One region of the Obesumbacterium proteus genome, then DNA from elsewhere that is predicted to be linked to it. Evidence: predicted binding sites of a transcription regulator. Region 1 holds the regulator's gene; each other region holds the start of a gene.
The links. Region 1 encodes PurR, which represses purine synthesis genes. Its sites were predicted from a motif close to CANGCAAACGTTTGCNTG; they were not measured.
Positions count from the first base shown of each region.

Region 1 (3,765 bases):
TGCGTTGATAGAGGAGCATGAGCATGTCCCGCCATCGCCAGCAATAAGCTCGATTTCCCGCAGCCGCTTGGCCCCATCAGCGTCAGTATTTGGCCGCCTTCGACGCGGGTATTCAACGCTGAAGTTAGCGGCGTGCCATGCAGCAAAACTTGAAATTGCTCAAACGCTAAAACCGTCACAGTTTTTTGTTCCTTGTCAGTATGAATGGCAGAAATAGCGCGATACCGTAAACCAAAAGCGGAATGAACGTTTGCCACAAAGCGGCAACGGCAGCCATGCGGCGATCGATACCGGATGCATAGGCAACGGTTTCCGTTGCTAGCGTGGGGAAGCGCCCAGCGCCCAAGCCTAGCGTGGGTAAATATAATCCCATGCTAACCGCAAAACCTAGCGCTACGGAAAGCGCCAGTGGTTTATTCAACAAACGGATCTTAATACGCCAGAAACACGCCCAGGGCGACTTCCCAAGAGATTGTGCGGTGTAGATCAGCCGCGAATCGAAAGTCTGCCACGCGCCGCTGAGGCTAAGAAAATAGTACGGAACGACAAACACCATATGGGCAAAGATCACGCTGGGCAGCAGACCAATCACATCCAACCAAGCGGCCATGTGCTGCAAGCCGAAAATCAGGCTGATTTGTGGAATCAACAGAGGGGCGAGCAGAAGCCATAAATTTGTATTTCTACGCGTATAAAACTGCCATTCTAAAAACCCAACGCACAGCACTAAGCTCAATAGGTTTGCCATACAGGCAATCAGCAGACTATTTATAATCGGCGCACTAAGCTGATGAATGCTGGTAAGCCAATAATCATAGGTCCACTGTAGCGGAAAAGAAGATGAGAAAGGCCAACGCCACGCAACCGACCAAACGAAGAGTACCGTATACGCGCCTAGCGTTAATAGAATGCCAATCACCCAGAGCGGGGTAAGGGGTATACGCCACGTATTACGTCTTCGTCCATAAGCGTTGCGGCAATATTTCAGCCAGATTTTTTCAACACAACGCCATGCAACAAAGCAAACTAACGTGATAACAATAAGCAGCAGCGTGCCAGCGGCAGCGAGAGATTGATGCCGCATGGATGGTTCACTGATCCATTGCCAAACTAACAACGCCAAGGTGGTTGGCTGCTGGGGTCCCAATAGAATGGCAATATCCACGGCGGATAGGCCAAAGGCAAGTACGCAAAACAGCGGTAGACGCAGAGCCACCAGTATTTGCGGGACTAACAGCGACCACCAGACTTTCTCACTGTGGTAACCCAATGCGTTACCCGCCTGTATTTGGCGGACGACATCGATTCGGCCCGCGATATTAAACGCCATCAAAAATAAAAAAGGCGTCTCTTTGATCACCAGTAAAAGAATTAAGGACAGGGCATAAGGGTCATTGACGATCGTCCAATCTGGCGGGCGCACAAAACTCGTCAGTGCTGGGGATATAATCCTGAGCAGCCAGCCTGAAGGGGATAACAGCAGTATGAGGCCGGTTGCCAGCGCAATATGCGGCATGGCCAAAATCGCGCTTGAAATAGCCCGAGCAGTGCCGCTGGCGCGCTGTATAACCTGTCCGCAAAGCGCTAATGCCAACCAAAGTGATATTAACGTTGCGGCAATTGCGCTCCATAAGCTTAGGCCAACCGAGCGCACTAACCCCGGCCATTGGAATAAAAGCGCCCACGGCTGGGTGAATGTATTGAGCGTGGAAATGTCAGACAGTGGCTGAGTCAGCGCCAAGAGCGCCGCCAATATTGGCAACGCTCCTGCTAAGAACAGCACAACGGGGAACAGCGCTAAAAGATAAGGGCTGTTCTTCATCACTTAGCGGCGATAATCCAGATATGGGCCATCGGCAACGGAGCGACGTTCCACGAGTTTTGGATGCACTTCAATCGTTTGGGAATCTTCACGCTTGCTCACGATACGGTCTAGGAGCATGTCAAAGGCCATTGAGCCCAAACGCTCTTTCGGCTGGTGGATGGTGGTCAACGCTGGCGAGAAGTAGCGAGCGTTGCGCACGTTATCATAACCGATCACCGATATATCCTGCGGTACGCGCAAGCCCATCTCATCGGCGGCGCAAATTGCGCCCATCGCCATGATGTCGCCGCCCACAAACACTGCGGTTGGGCGATTTTTTTGCGACAGGATCTGATGCATCGCTTTGTAACCGGATTCTGGTTCGAAATCGCCTTCTACCATCCACTCATCGCGGGCAGGAATATTGGCTTCTTGCAGGGCTTTCAGGAAGCCACGTAGGCGACCGCCGCCGGTGTTACGAGAAAGCTGACCGGTAATCGCGCCAATATCACGATGTCCACGTTCAATTAAATAGCGACCAGCTAAATAGCCACCTTCGAACGCATTATCCTGAATGGCATCCGTAAAATCACTGCGTTGCGTTCCCCAGTCCATCACTACCATTGGAATATTGCGGTAGTCCTCAAGGGTTTGCAGCAGGTTCTCTGGGTATTCAGAACACATCACTAACAATCCATCGACGCGTTTTTGCGCCAGCATCGCTAAATAAGCTTTTTGCTTTTCAGGATTATTGTGAGAGTTACATAGAATGAGCGTATAGCCTTGGCTGTAACAGGCGTTTTCAACGGCCTCAATCACCTCAGCAAAATAGGGCGCCTCGCTGGACGTCGCCAGCAAGCCGATCGATTTGGTGTGGTTAACTTTCAGGCTACGGGCGACGGCGCTGGGGGAGTAGTGCAATTCTTTAATCGCTTCCCAAACAGCGGTCTTGGTCTCTTCTGCGACAAAACGCGTCTTATTAATAACGTGAGACACTGTCGTGGTTGAAACGCCCGCGCGTTTTGCCACATCTTTAATCGTTGCCATGAAACAGATGACTCCTAAGCTAATGTAACTATGACATAGCTATTGTGTTAATCGTTTGCTTACGTACATCAAAATACACTGATTACAATCGCATCAAAGAGAGGAATATGCGGATATATCAAGCGCCAGCCTATTCTTTTACGTTATGAAAGCTGATACGTAGCAGTAAACCGTAAATTTTGGCCTATAAAATGCAAAAGGGGAAGTCAAAATTGTGTGTTAACAGAAAGAATAATCGAAAGTTTTACTGCGTGCGATCCCATTTAAGGTATGTGAAAATGATTTCACACACTTTCTGCAAGTGTTTATGTATAATCAAAATTGATCTGATAACGAAATGCGGGAGAAGAAGAAATGGAAACCGATCTGAAATATTCTCTAATGACAACGGTCGCAGCACTGGCTGTGATTGTTATCTTTAGTTTTGTTGCTGCGCTACATTGATTTATCGCTAAGTTTTCTATCGATAGCCGTTAACATGGCTAAAACAAAAGGCGGTCAATTGACCGCCTTTTTCATGTACGTCACTCAGCAAACTTATGCCAGGTTTTTCGCCACGAATTCCCAGTTTACCAGAGCCCAGAAGTTCTCCAGATACTTAGGACGCGCATTGCGATAGTCGATGTAGTAGGCGTGTTCCCAAACGTCCACGGTCAGCAGTGGTTTGTCACCGTTGGTCAGTGGAGTTGCAGCGTTTGAGGTGTTTACAATCGCCAAAGAACCGTCTGCTTTTTTAACCAGCCAAGTCCAACCAGAACCGAAGTTACCGATGGCAGATTTAGTCAGTTCTTCTTTGAAAGCATCAAATGAACCAAACGCTTTGTTAATGGCTTCAGCCACGGCGCCAGTTGGTGCGTTGCCACCTTTTGGTGACAGGCAATGCCAGTAGAAGGTGTGGTTCCAAACCTGAGCGG
Region 1 covers NZ_CP014608.1:3,360,311-3,364,075, forward strand. The annotation lists gene DSM2777_RS16010 (ATP-binding cassette domain-containing protein) at 1-179, opposite strand, end outside; gene DSM2777_RS16015 (ABC transporter permease) at 176-1,822, opposite strand; gene purR (HTH-type transcriptional repressor PurR) at 1,826-2,851, opposite strand; gene cydH (cytochrome bd-I oxidase subunit CydH) at 3,206-3,295, shown strand; gene sodB (superoxide dismutase [Fe]) at 3,389-3,765, opposite strand, start outside.

Region 2 (3,765 bases), 470 kb from region 1:
AATTTAAATACCGGCGAACAACTTAAGGCTGAGTTCTTCGACGGTAAAAACTATATTCAGGAAGAATTAGTTCGCCTGAATCATTTATTCCGCGACTATCGTGCAAATAAAGTAAAAAGCATTGACCCTCGCTTATTCGATCAAATTTTTCGTTTGCAGGCGATGATCGGCACACGTAAACCGATTCAACTTATTTCCGGCTATCGTTCCCCGCGGACTAATAATGAATTGCGCGAGCGTGGCAGCGGCGTGGCAAAACATAGCTACCATACGCTTGGACAGGCAATGGATTTCCATATTGAAGGTGTTCAGCTAGCCAATATTCGTAAAGCTGCATTGAAAATGCGAGCGGGTGGCGTTGGATATTACCCGCGCAGTAATTTCGTACATATTGACACCGGCCCCGTTAGAAATTGGTAATAGCGCTTTAAGACGGTATTATTGGGTAGTCAAAGAGATCCTGAACGTCGGCCTTTGCCGGCGTTTTTTATATTGGGGCAAACATGAAATATAAAATCATTCCCGTCACCGCATTCCAACAGAATTGTACTGTTTTATGGTGTGAGGACACGCTTCAGGCCGCGATCGTCGATCCGGGCGGCGAAGCAGCAAAAATTCAGCGTGAAGTTGAAGCGCTGGGTTTAACGGTGACTCAAATTCTGCTGACCCACGGGCATTTAGACCACGTGGGAGCTGCTGGCAACTTAGCGAAAAGCTTAAATGTGCCGATCTATGGCCCTCAGGAAGAAGATCAGTTTTGGCTGGAAGGGCTGCCTGCTCAGAGCAAAATGTTTGGCCTCAGTGATTGCGACCCCTTAGAGCCTACCCGTTGGCTAAACGACGGCGATACTTTGCAGGTGGGTAATGAGACGTTGCAGGTTTTCCATTGCCCGGGTCATACACCAGGCCATGTGATTTTCTTTAATGAGAAATCACGCTTGGCGCAGGTTGGCGATGTGTTATTCAGCGGCGGTGTCGGGCGTAGCGATTTTCCCCGTGGCGACCATCAGGCATTGATTAACTCAATTAAAACTAAACTGTGGCCACTGGGCAATGATGTTGCGTTTATTCCAGGTCACGGCCCAATGTCGACCTTTGGTCAGGAGCGCCAGACTAACCCATTTGTTCGCGATGAGCCTGCGGTTTGGTAACGTTGTTGAGAATGCTATTTACAGTATAAAAAAGGAGCCTTTCGGCTCCTTTTATCGTTTCAATATGCGTGCTATTTCAATACGGCGACGATGGCTTCACACAGCGGTGCCATATTGTCAGGCGTCATTCCGGCTACGTTGACGCGGCCAGAATTCACGGCATAAACGCCGAATTCATCGCGCAGGCGGATCACCTGATCTTTAGTGAGCCCACTGAATGAGAACATGCCGTTCTGCTTGATGATGAAGCTGAAGTCTTGCTCAGCGCCTTTTTCCTGCAGTGTGTTAACGAACAACTGACGCATACGTTGAATGCGTTGACGCATATCAGTGAGTTCTTGTTCCCAAATAGTACGCAGGGCTTCATTACCCAGAATAGTAGCTACCACAGAACCACCGTGCGCTGGTGGGTTGGAGTAGTTAGCGCGGATAGTCGCTTTAATCTGGCTGAATGCTTTATCGGCGGTTTCACTGTCAGCGGCAACTAATGTGCAAGCACCAACGCGTTCGTTGTAAAGACCGAAGTTTTTGGAATATGAACTCGCAACCAGCAATTCATCATGCTTAGCCGCAAAAATACGCAGGCCTTGAGCATCTTCTTCTAAACCGTTGGCAAAACCTTGGTAAGCGAAGTCAAACAGCGGCAACCAGCCTTTAGCAACAGACATTTCAGCCAGTGCTTCCCATTGTTCTGGCGTAGGGTCAATACCGGTTGGATTATGGCAGCAACCGTGGAATAGAACCACATCACCGGCTTCTGCTTGCTCTAAGCTGCTCTGGAGGGCTGCAAAGTCTAACTGATGATTTGCCGCGTCGTAGTAATCATATTCGCGTACTTCCAGCCCTGCGGCGTTAAATACGCTTTTATGGTTAGGCCAGCTAGGGTTGCTCACCCATACGCGCTTTGCTGGGGTTTTATTGGCAATAAAATCAGCGGCCACACGCAGAGCACCAGTCCCACCTGGGGTTTGAGCTGCATGAGCCCGTTTGTCCTGAATGATTGGGCTTTCTTTACCAAACAGTAATTCCAGCGTGCAGGTCGCGAAAGCAGGAATACCATCGATGCTCAGATAGTTTTTCGTGGTTTCGTTTTCCAGCAGATACTGCTCAGCTTTTTTAACGCTGGTCAGAACCGGTGTTTTACCTGTTTCATCTTTATAGACGCCAATACCTAAGTTGATTTTGTTGGTACGGGCATCGGCACGGAATAAATCGGCAAGACCTAAAATCGGATCCGCTGGTGCGGCTGGGATATTTTCAAACATGTAAGAGCTTCCATGTGTGGGATTGAGCCAGAGAACCATCAGGTTACCGCTACGCCGCGAGCTTGCCAACCGTTTGCCACAAAAAGAATACAAAGTTGTTACCTGAATGCTTCAATGCCGATAAAAGCACCAAAAATAAGAAGAAAACAAGAAAATCAGGTAGGAAATAGGGCGATAGAACACGGACTAAAAGAAGGGGATAAATCATCAGCGATACGTGGCACTAAATCCTAGACAACAAAAAGCAGAGCCGAAGCTCTGCCTTTGATCCTATTCTGCTACAACCGCAAGGTTGCCGTCAGATTAGAACTGGTATACCAGACCAACTGCTACGATATCGTCAGTGCCGATGCCGTTAGCTTTGGTGAATTCGTTGTCATCCAGCAGGTTGATTTTGTAATCAACATAGGTAGACATGTTTTTGTTGAAGTAGTAAGTCGCGCCGACATCAACATATTTAACCAGATCTTTGTCACCAGACAGATTGGTGTTCAGGTCTTTACCTTTTGACTGCAGGTAAGATACGGATGGACGCAGACCGAAGTCGAACTGGTACTGTGCAACAACTTCGAAGTTCTGAGTTTTGTTTGCAATACCGTCATCACCGTATGGAGTCATGTTGCGAGTTTCTGCATACATAGCTGCCAGGTATACGTTGTTAGCGTCGTATTTCAGACCAGCGGTCCATGCGTCAGCTTTATCGCCACCAGCAACGTTACCGTTAGCTACGCGACCACGAGTAACTTGCTCGTTGGTACGGTCAGAAGATGCGTATGCTGCACCAGCGCTGATACCCATGCCGAAGTCATAAGTCGTTGACAGACCCCAACCGTCGCCATTCTGGCTCTGGAATGCACGAGAGTTGTTAGACAGTTTGCTACCGTCCCACTCGCCAGTTGCTTCGTTGAAGTTATTACCGTCGTTTTTACCCTGATACTGAACAGCGAAGTTCCAGCCATCAACCAGACCGAAGAAGTTGTTGTTACGGTAGGTAGCAACACCGTTAGCACGGCCAGTCATGTAGTTGTCAGTGATGGTGTAAGTATCACCACCGAATTCTGGCAGCATATCGGTCCATGCTTCAACGTCGTACAGTACGCCGTAGTTACGACCGTAGTCGATAGAACCTGCATCACCGAATTTCAGACCAGCAAAGCCCAGACGGGTTGCGTTTTTAGAAGAACCGTTGCCTTCGGTGTTGTTTACTTTGATGTTGTATTCCCACTGACCGTAACCAGCCAGTTGGTCAGAGATCTGAGTTTCGCCTTTGAAGCCGAAACGAGCGTAAGACTGGTCGCCGTCTGCAGATTTATCATCAGAGAAGTAGTGCAGACCGTCAACTTTACCGT
Region 2 covers NZ_CP014608.1:2,891,018-2,894,782, forward strand. The annotation lists gene DSM2777_RS13650 (peptidoglycan L,D-endopeptidase MepK) at 1-420, shown strand, start outside; gene DSM2777_RS13655 (MBL fold metallo-hydrolase) at 504-1,151, shown strand; gene DSM2777_RS13660 (amino acid aminotransferase) at 1,223-2,416, opposite strand; gene ompC (porin OmpC) at 2,720-3,765, opposite strand, start outside.
Region 2: the regulator PurR is predicted to act here: its motif matches at 2,479-2,496, upstream of DSM2777_RS13660 (amino acid aminotransferase).

Region 3 (3,765 bases), 2.2 Mb from region 1:
TAGAGATTGGCTCGTCTGCCAGTGGAGATTGCTTAGGCGTAAGTTATTGATGACCCAACTTCCATCGGCTTTACGTATTCCATCACCCGTGGCTTGGCCTTGGGCAAATTCAGCCCCAGCGTTGGTTATTGTGAGTAGCCCCTGCTTATCATTGCCTTGGATCAGTACGTTCTGTGCAGGAATATCATTTAGCGTTAGTTTGCCTGCGCTGAACTGAAATTGGTTGTTTTTGCCAAAAATTTGCCCTGAAATGGGCTGCCACGGTGAAACATAGCCGTTGACCTGTGACGCGTTAAGTTTTTGCTGAGGCTCATTTTGTTGCACCTGCATATTGAGCATGCGCAGGCTTTGGGCCTGAATTGGCAGTGCGGTTTGAGCCGTGGCTGACAGCGTTAGCGATCCATTTTCGAGCGTGATGCTATCGAAGTCTTTGGGTTCGGTTAGCTGGCGCACGCTGAGCGATAAACTGATTTTTTCAGCGCGTAGAAAAGGAGGCTGGCCGGCGTTAGCGAGCGTGACATCATGTAATGTCATTTCAGCAGGGTCGCGAATGTCGTGGTGTATTTTTCCAAGCGACAATCGATATGGGGTATTTTCATTCACCCAAGTGCTGATGTGGCGCGCGCCCCACGTGGTCTGTGCAATCACATAAGCCACAATAACCAGTGCGATGATAATCGCGAGCAGGATTAAGAGTAGTTTTCCAATAAATTTCACGGCATTAGTCCTTCAGGCCAAAGGTGCTTTAGTTTATGCCGTATTAAGTAGGCTGGCTCAAGGGATGAAATGTAAACACCAATAAAAAAGGCCGAATGCAGAAACATCCGACCTTTTTTAGCCATTTATGCGGTATTAATCTTCGTGTGGGAAAACCAGATTTAAGACTATGGCAGTAATACCGCCAGCCGCAATGCCTGAGGACAGCAGGGTTTTCATCCAATCCGGCGCGAATTGTAAAATCAACGGCTGCTGAGAAACCCCTAAACCAACGGCTAAGGAGAGCGCCATAATCATAATGGCGCGGCGGTTTAATGGCTCACGCGAGACAATACGAACGCCAGATGCCGCGATAGTGCCGAACATCACGATGGTGGCGCCGCCTAGAACGGGCTCAGGGATGTGCTGTACAAAACCCGCCACCGCAGGGAACAGGCCTAACACAATCAGCATGAGGGCGACCACAAAGCCCACATAGCGGCTTGCAACACCGGTTAACTGGATAACGCCGTTATTCTGGCCAAAGCAGGAGTTAGGGAAGGTATTAAACACCGCCGACAGCATCGAGTTAAGTCCGTTGGCGAGAACGCCGCCTTTCAGTCGCTTCATGTAGAGCGGGCCAGAAACGGGCTGCTCGGATACGTCTGAGGTCGCCGTAATATCGCCGATAGTCTCTAAAGACGTCACCATAAAGACCAGCATCAGCGGGATCAGCAGGTTCCAGTCAATGCCCAAACCATAATAGAGCGGCGTTGGCACCATTAGCAGCGAGGTGGTTTTCTCCATATTGCTGGTGTCTGGCAGCATACCCATCGCCCATGCCAGCGCGTAACCAACGGCCATGGCGATCACCAACGAAGAAACGCGCAAATACGGATTACGCTGACGGTTAAGCAAAATGATGACTACCAGAACGGAACCGGCCAGCATTAAATTACCCGGTGCGCCAAAGGTATGATCGTTCATGGCGCTGTAGCCACCGCCGATAGAAACCAAGCCGACTTGAATCAGCGATAGACCGATGATCATGACCACCACGCCAGAGACCAATGGCGTAATAATTCGGCGTGCTAGGTGCAAGAAACGCGACAGGATAATCTCGGTGCAGGAAGCCAGCATTAGCGTTCCAAACAGCGTCGCCATCATCGTTGGAATATCGGCACCGCCGTTTTTCAACGCCATTCCGCCCATAATCAGAGGGCTAACAAAGTTAAAGCTCGTTCCCTGAATCGACAGCAAACCCGAGCCAACAGGGCCCCAGGTTTTAATCTGCAAGATAGACGCTAGCCCTGAGGCAAATAGCGACATGCTGATAATGTGTTGCGTGTCCTGTGCCGGAAGACCTAACGCCTTGCAAATCAGTAGCGCGGGCGTAATCACCGCCACGAACATGGCGAGCAAATGTTGGCAGGCAGCGAAAAGGGTTTGCGGGAGAGGTGGACGGTCTTCGAGACGATATATCAGCTCACTTTTGGTCGGCGCGGTCGCACTAGGCTTCGCGGTTGAAGAGTGAACTTGGTCGAACTCAGTGGATGGCGTGGTCATAATCCATATTCCAGAAGCAACAATGCACGCATTTTAATGATAGTCGTCACAAAAGCAATCGGTTGCGCATAAATTTACCTAAAAAGGATGAGACTTTGGGATCGCATTTTTTGCTAAAGAAACTTGCCCAAGAGTTAGGTTTTGCTTTCTAATTAAGCGTTTATCATTTTTAGATAACAGAGAGAAAATTATAATTATTTGAAATAAATACAATTATTACATGGAGTAATAAGATGATTCATCTGGACGTATACGGTACGCTAGTCGCGGCGACCTTGGTGCTTCTGCTCGGGCGCCAAATGGTACAAAAAATCCCTTTCCTCACGAAATACACTATTCCTGAACCCGTTGCTGGCGGTTTGCTGGTGGCGCTCGGTTTCCTGTTGCTTAAGCAAACCACTGGCTTTGAGGTCAGTTTTGATATGTCCCTCAAAGATCCGCTGATGCTCGCCTTTTTTGCCACCATCGGCCTTAACGCAAACTTAGCGAGTTTAAAAAAAGGCGGTAAAGCGTTAAGCATTTTTGTTTTTGTGGTTGTGGGATTACTGCTGGTACAAAACGCCATTGGTATTGGGATGGCGAAAATGCTGGGGCTTGATCCTCTGATGGGGCTATTAGCGGGCTCCATTACGTTGTCTGGTGGACACGGTACGGGCGCGGCGTGGAGTAAAGTTTTCAGCGAACGCTACGGATTTGAAAATGCCACCGAAGTGGCCATGGCATGTGCCACTTTTGGCTTGGTGCTCGGTGGGTTGATTGGCGGGCCAGTGGCTCGTTACTTGGTGAAGCATTCGTCTACGCCCAACGGAACGCCGGACGACACTGAAGTCCCCACCGCGTTTGAAAAACCCTATAGCGGCCGAATGATCACGTCGCTGGTGTTAATTGAAACGCTGGCTTTGATTGCGATCTGTTTAACCGTAGGTCATGTCATCGCTGATTTCCTACGCGGGACAACATTCGAGCTGCCAACGTTTGTCTGCGTGTTGTTCGTGGGGGTTGTACTGAGCAATACGATGCATGCGGTCGGTTTCTATCGGGTGTTTGAGCGTGCGGTATCGGTTCTCGGGAACGTGAGTTTGTCGCTGTTCTTGGCGATGGCGTTGATGAGCCTGAAACTGTGGGAGCTTGCTTCTCTGGCGTTGCCTATGTTGGCCATTTTGCTGGTTCAAACCTTGGTGATGGCGCTGTACGCTATTTTTGTTACCTACCGAATTATGGGCAAAAACTACGATGCAGCGGTGCTCGCCGCAGGCCATTGTGGTTTTGGCTTAGGCGCAACGCCAACGGCGATTGCTAACATGCAGGCCATTACCGATCGTTTTGGTCCGTCGCATTTGGCTTTCCTCGTAGTACCTATGGTCGGTGCGTTCTTTATCGATATCGTTAATGCGATTGTGATCAAGCTATACCTGATGCTGCCGGTATTTCCTGCGGTGATGGGGTAGTTTTCGGTTATCGCGATCTGATCCCAACCCAACCCTCCCCTTCGCAGGGGAGGGA
Region 3 covers NZ_CP014608.1:585,842-589,606, forward strand. The annotation lists gene DSM2777_RS02850 (AsmA family protein) at 1-717, opposite strand, end outside; gene DSM2777_RS02855 (nucleobase:cation symporter-2 family protein) at 853-2,262, opposite strand; gene gltS (sodium/glutamate symporter) at 2,496-3,710, shown strand.
Region 3: the regulator PurR is predicted to act here: its motif matches at 2,314-2,331, upstream of DSM2777_RS02855 (nucleobase:cation symporter-2 family protein).

Region 4 (3,765 bases), 1.3 Mb from region 1:
ATTCACCCGCGCGCGTATTTGGCCGCATCCAAAAACAGCTCATGATCGGGGCGAATGCCGGTATACAACACAAACTGCTCAACCGCTTGAATAGCAAAAACTTCAGCGCCACTAATCACCGTTTTCCCCTGAGACTTGGCATAACGAATCATCGGCGTTTCTGATGGCAAAGCAACAACATCAAAAATAACCTTCGCACGGTCGATCTCATCTTCGCTAAAGGCCAACGTGTCAGCGTCGGCTCCGCCACTCATGCCGATAGGCGTTGCGTTGATTAACACATCGGCTTCCACGCCCTGCATATCCGGCCGCCACTCATAGCCATACAGTGAAGCCAGCTGCTGTCCGGTTTTTTCATTCTTGGCCACAATATAGCCCTGTTTAAAACCAGCGTCTTTTAACGCACAGGCCACGGCCTTCGCCATTCCACCGCTGCCACGCAGGGCAAACACGTGTTCAGGAGAAACGGCATACTGCGCCAACAGCTGGGCAATCGCTAAGTAGTCGGTGTTATACGCTTTCAGGTAGCCATCGGTATTCACAATGGTGTTAACGGAATCAATGGCTTTAGCTGATGCATCCATCTCATCCACCAGCGGGATAACATCCTCTTTAAACGGCATTGAGATTGCGCAACCCCGGATCCCCAATGCACGTACACCACCAATTGCCGCTTTGATATCTTTGGTCGTAAAGGCTTTGTAGAGATAGTCCAGATCGAGCGCATCATAAAGATAATTATGAAAACGTGTGCCGAAGTTGCTCGGGCGCGCCGCCAGCGACATGCATACCTGAGTATCTTTATTGAGATGTTTAGTCATAGAACCTCTTCGCCAAAAAATGAATCCAGAAAAGCCGCAGAGTGACACCTGCCTTTGCCACTATCATGGACTAAAACAAACAGGGTGAAAATGGCTGAGTTTGTTGTTAACAGTTCCTCTTTTAACCCACGCTCTGGCTGAGCCAAAATGCAAAAAAGGAGCCATTAGGCTCCTTTTGTATAGGCATCAACTTGGTGAAACTTAGAAGTTGTAACCCGCAACCAGGTAGTAACCCCAGCCGGTAGATTTCACGTCAAAGTTACCTTTGCCGAAGTTCAGCTCAGTACCATCCTGCCATTGTCCACCGTTATGGAAATAACGTGCAACGAAGGAGTAGTGCCAGTGATCGTAGTTCAGTGCCAAAATGTGGCTAGATGCGATGGAGTTGCTGCTACGAATACGCTGACCATTCAGTTCGCTGTGGCCAGAGTCTTTACCTAAGTCAGAACCCCAATCGAAGTTGGTGAAGCCGATGTAGCTCAGCTTGCCACCCAATACTTCGGTGATTGGCACGAAGTATTTAACTTTGAAACGGTAGCCGTCCCATTCGTTTTCGTTGGCCGCATTGTAGTTCTGCCACTGGTATTTGGCATACACGTTCATCGACAGGCTCATTGGCAAGCCGGTATCAATGTCGGTACCCAGACCCATGTACCAAGTGCTCTGACGGTTATCGCTGTTACGACCCATATCGTAGATATAGTTATTCGCGAAGTACCATTCTTTGAACGGACCGAAGCTCAGATCGGTGCCGGTCAGCTTATCAATAGAGAAGCGCGGTTCAATTTCCATGAACAGCGGGGAACCGTGGTTCCAGATACCGCGAGAGGTGCTGTCACCGCCGAAGAACATTGGCGCATCCACGTAGCCGTAGAAGTCGAACCAATCTTTCTTAGCAAAAGCTTCGTACTCAAGGTAAGTATCGTCTCTCAGCTGTGGTCCAAAGCGCGTATGGGCGCTGCCCACCACGTTAACGCTTTGATGCCACCAGTCAGAAAGATATTCGCTGTTGTTGTCTGCTGCTACAGCGGTAACGCTGCTTGAAAGTGCAAGCACGGTGCCTGCAGCTAAAATTATTTTTTTCATAATATTGCTACTTACCTTAAGCAAAATTCCCTGCCAGGGAAAAGACCCATGTAAACATCACCACAAATAGCCATCAATTGATCAACAACCCACCTTTCTGGCCGTGCGTATTATAGAAATTATTGCTCACAAAAATCTGTGATCTCTGAATACATTCTTAAATACGTAATCGATTGCGTTCACGTTTGCGATGAAAAAATTCGGAGGGATTCTACAATCTTTGCTGCAATAATCAAATTTAAAACCCGACTATTGATATAGAAATTGCCCTGAAAGGCTTATTCCATAAGGCATTCGCCGATAAACGGCCTCGTTTTTTTGTGTCTGGATGAAAAGTTGCGCAACTTACAAAAGGAAAAAATTGACGAAACTTTGCCGTTGTTACAATGTCGCAGGCCAATAAATGTTTGAATGCTAATAAATCAATCGCTATTTTGTGAAAATCATGACAAGCGCTTTGATGACCTATTTTTCCTAAAGTATTCCAAAAGCCAATCCATTCGCTCTAAAGCCATATAATTATCTGATAAACAAAAATAAAGTCATTCGCATCGTAATTAGCGCAAATATATTTGGGCTTACACGTGTACACTGGAATAATTCTCAGCTAACCTAGCTCTAGTTTTAAGCAACAGCATGATTTCCATTGTTCAACAGAGGTAGTGCCGCACTATGGCAAAGGCAAACATTGTTCAGCAGGGATATTCACTGGCAGAGGAAGTTGCCAACAGCATCAGCCACGGAATTGGTTTCATTCTGGGGATCGTCGGCCTGGTTCTATTGTTGGTTCAAGCCATTGGCACCGGTGCCGATGCCACTGCAATCGCTAGCTATAGCCTTTACGGCGGCAGCATGATTTTGCTGTTTCTTGCATCCACGCTCTATCACGCCATTTCACATCAGAACATCAAACGTTGGCTGAAGGTGTTTGACCACTGCGCCATCTATTTATTGATCGCCGGTACCTACACCCCATTCCTACTGGTTGGATTAGATTCCACCTTAGCCAAATGGTTGATGGGGGTTATCTGGGGTATTGCGCTGTTTGGTATTTTGTTCAAACTCGCGTTTGCCCATCGCTTTGAAGTACTTTCACTTATCACCTACCTCACGATGGGATGGCTGTCATTAATTGTTATCTATCAGTTGGCAACCAAGCTGGCATGGGGGGGCGTAACGCTACTGGCCGTAGGCGGTATTGTTTATACGCTAGGGGTTATTTTCTACGTCAGTAAACGAATTCCATACAACCACGCGATCTGGCATGCGTTTGTGCTGGGCGGATGCGCCTGTCATTTTTTTGCGATTTATTTGTATGTGTAGATCGAAGGGGAGGGTTTTGTTCGCCTATATCTATGCGGTCCTAGTGAAAGGTTTCGTTCGCCTATCAATAACAGCTATCACATATTGCTAGAGTCGAAGGCGACCGATGAGGGGCGCCAGCGCGCGCCCCTTCAATCCTCGCGCTTTTATCCGAGACGCCATCTCCGCGCCGGGTCGGCATGCGCCATCCTTGGCGCCTCCTCCCCTCGTGAAAACATCCTGTTTTCACTGCTCTAAATGCCACGACTTAAACTCAAAAAAAGATAGAGCTTTTGTCTTTTGGGTTTGACCTTTTCCGGCACGTTGTTCTTCAGCCGAATAGAGGAATGTAGGCTAGGATTTGCCGACCGGACGTCGGCAAAAGGGCGACGGAGGCATGGATGCCGATTGTCGCTCGTTCCGTTAAAGCCTAAATGACGAAATGAGGGAACCTGCGAAGCAGGCTGAAGAACGGTGCCAAGCCGGGATGCAAGGCGGCGGCGATTGAGCCGCCTTGCTCGGACGCTGGCACAGTACAGAGGTGAAATTCATAGCC
Region 4 covers NZ_CP014608.1:4,648,579-4,652,343, forward strand. The annotation lists gene DSM2777_RS21745 (shikimate 5-dehydrogenase) at 3-821, opposite strand; gene DSM2777_RS21750 (nucleoside-specific channel-forming protein Tsx) at 1,023-1,907, opposite strand; gene trhA (PAQR family membrane homeostasis protein TrhA) at 2,580-3,230, shown strand.
Region 4: the regulator PurR is predicted to act here: its motif matches at 2,070-2,087, upstream of DSM2777_RS21750 (nucleoside-specific channel-forming protein Tsx).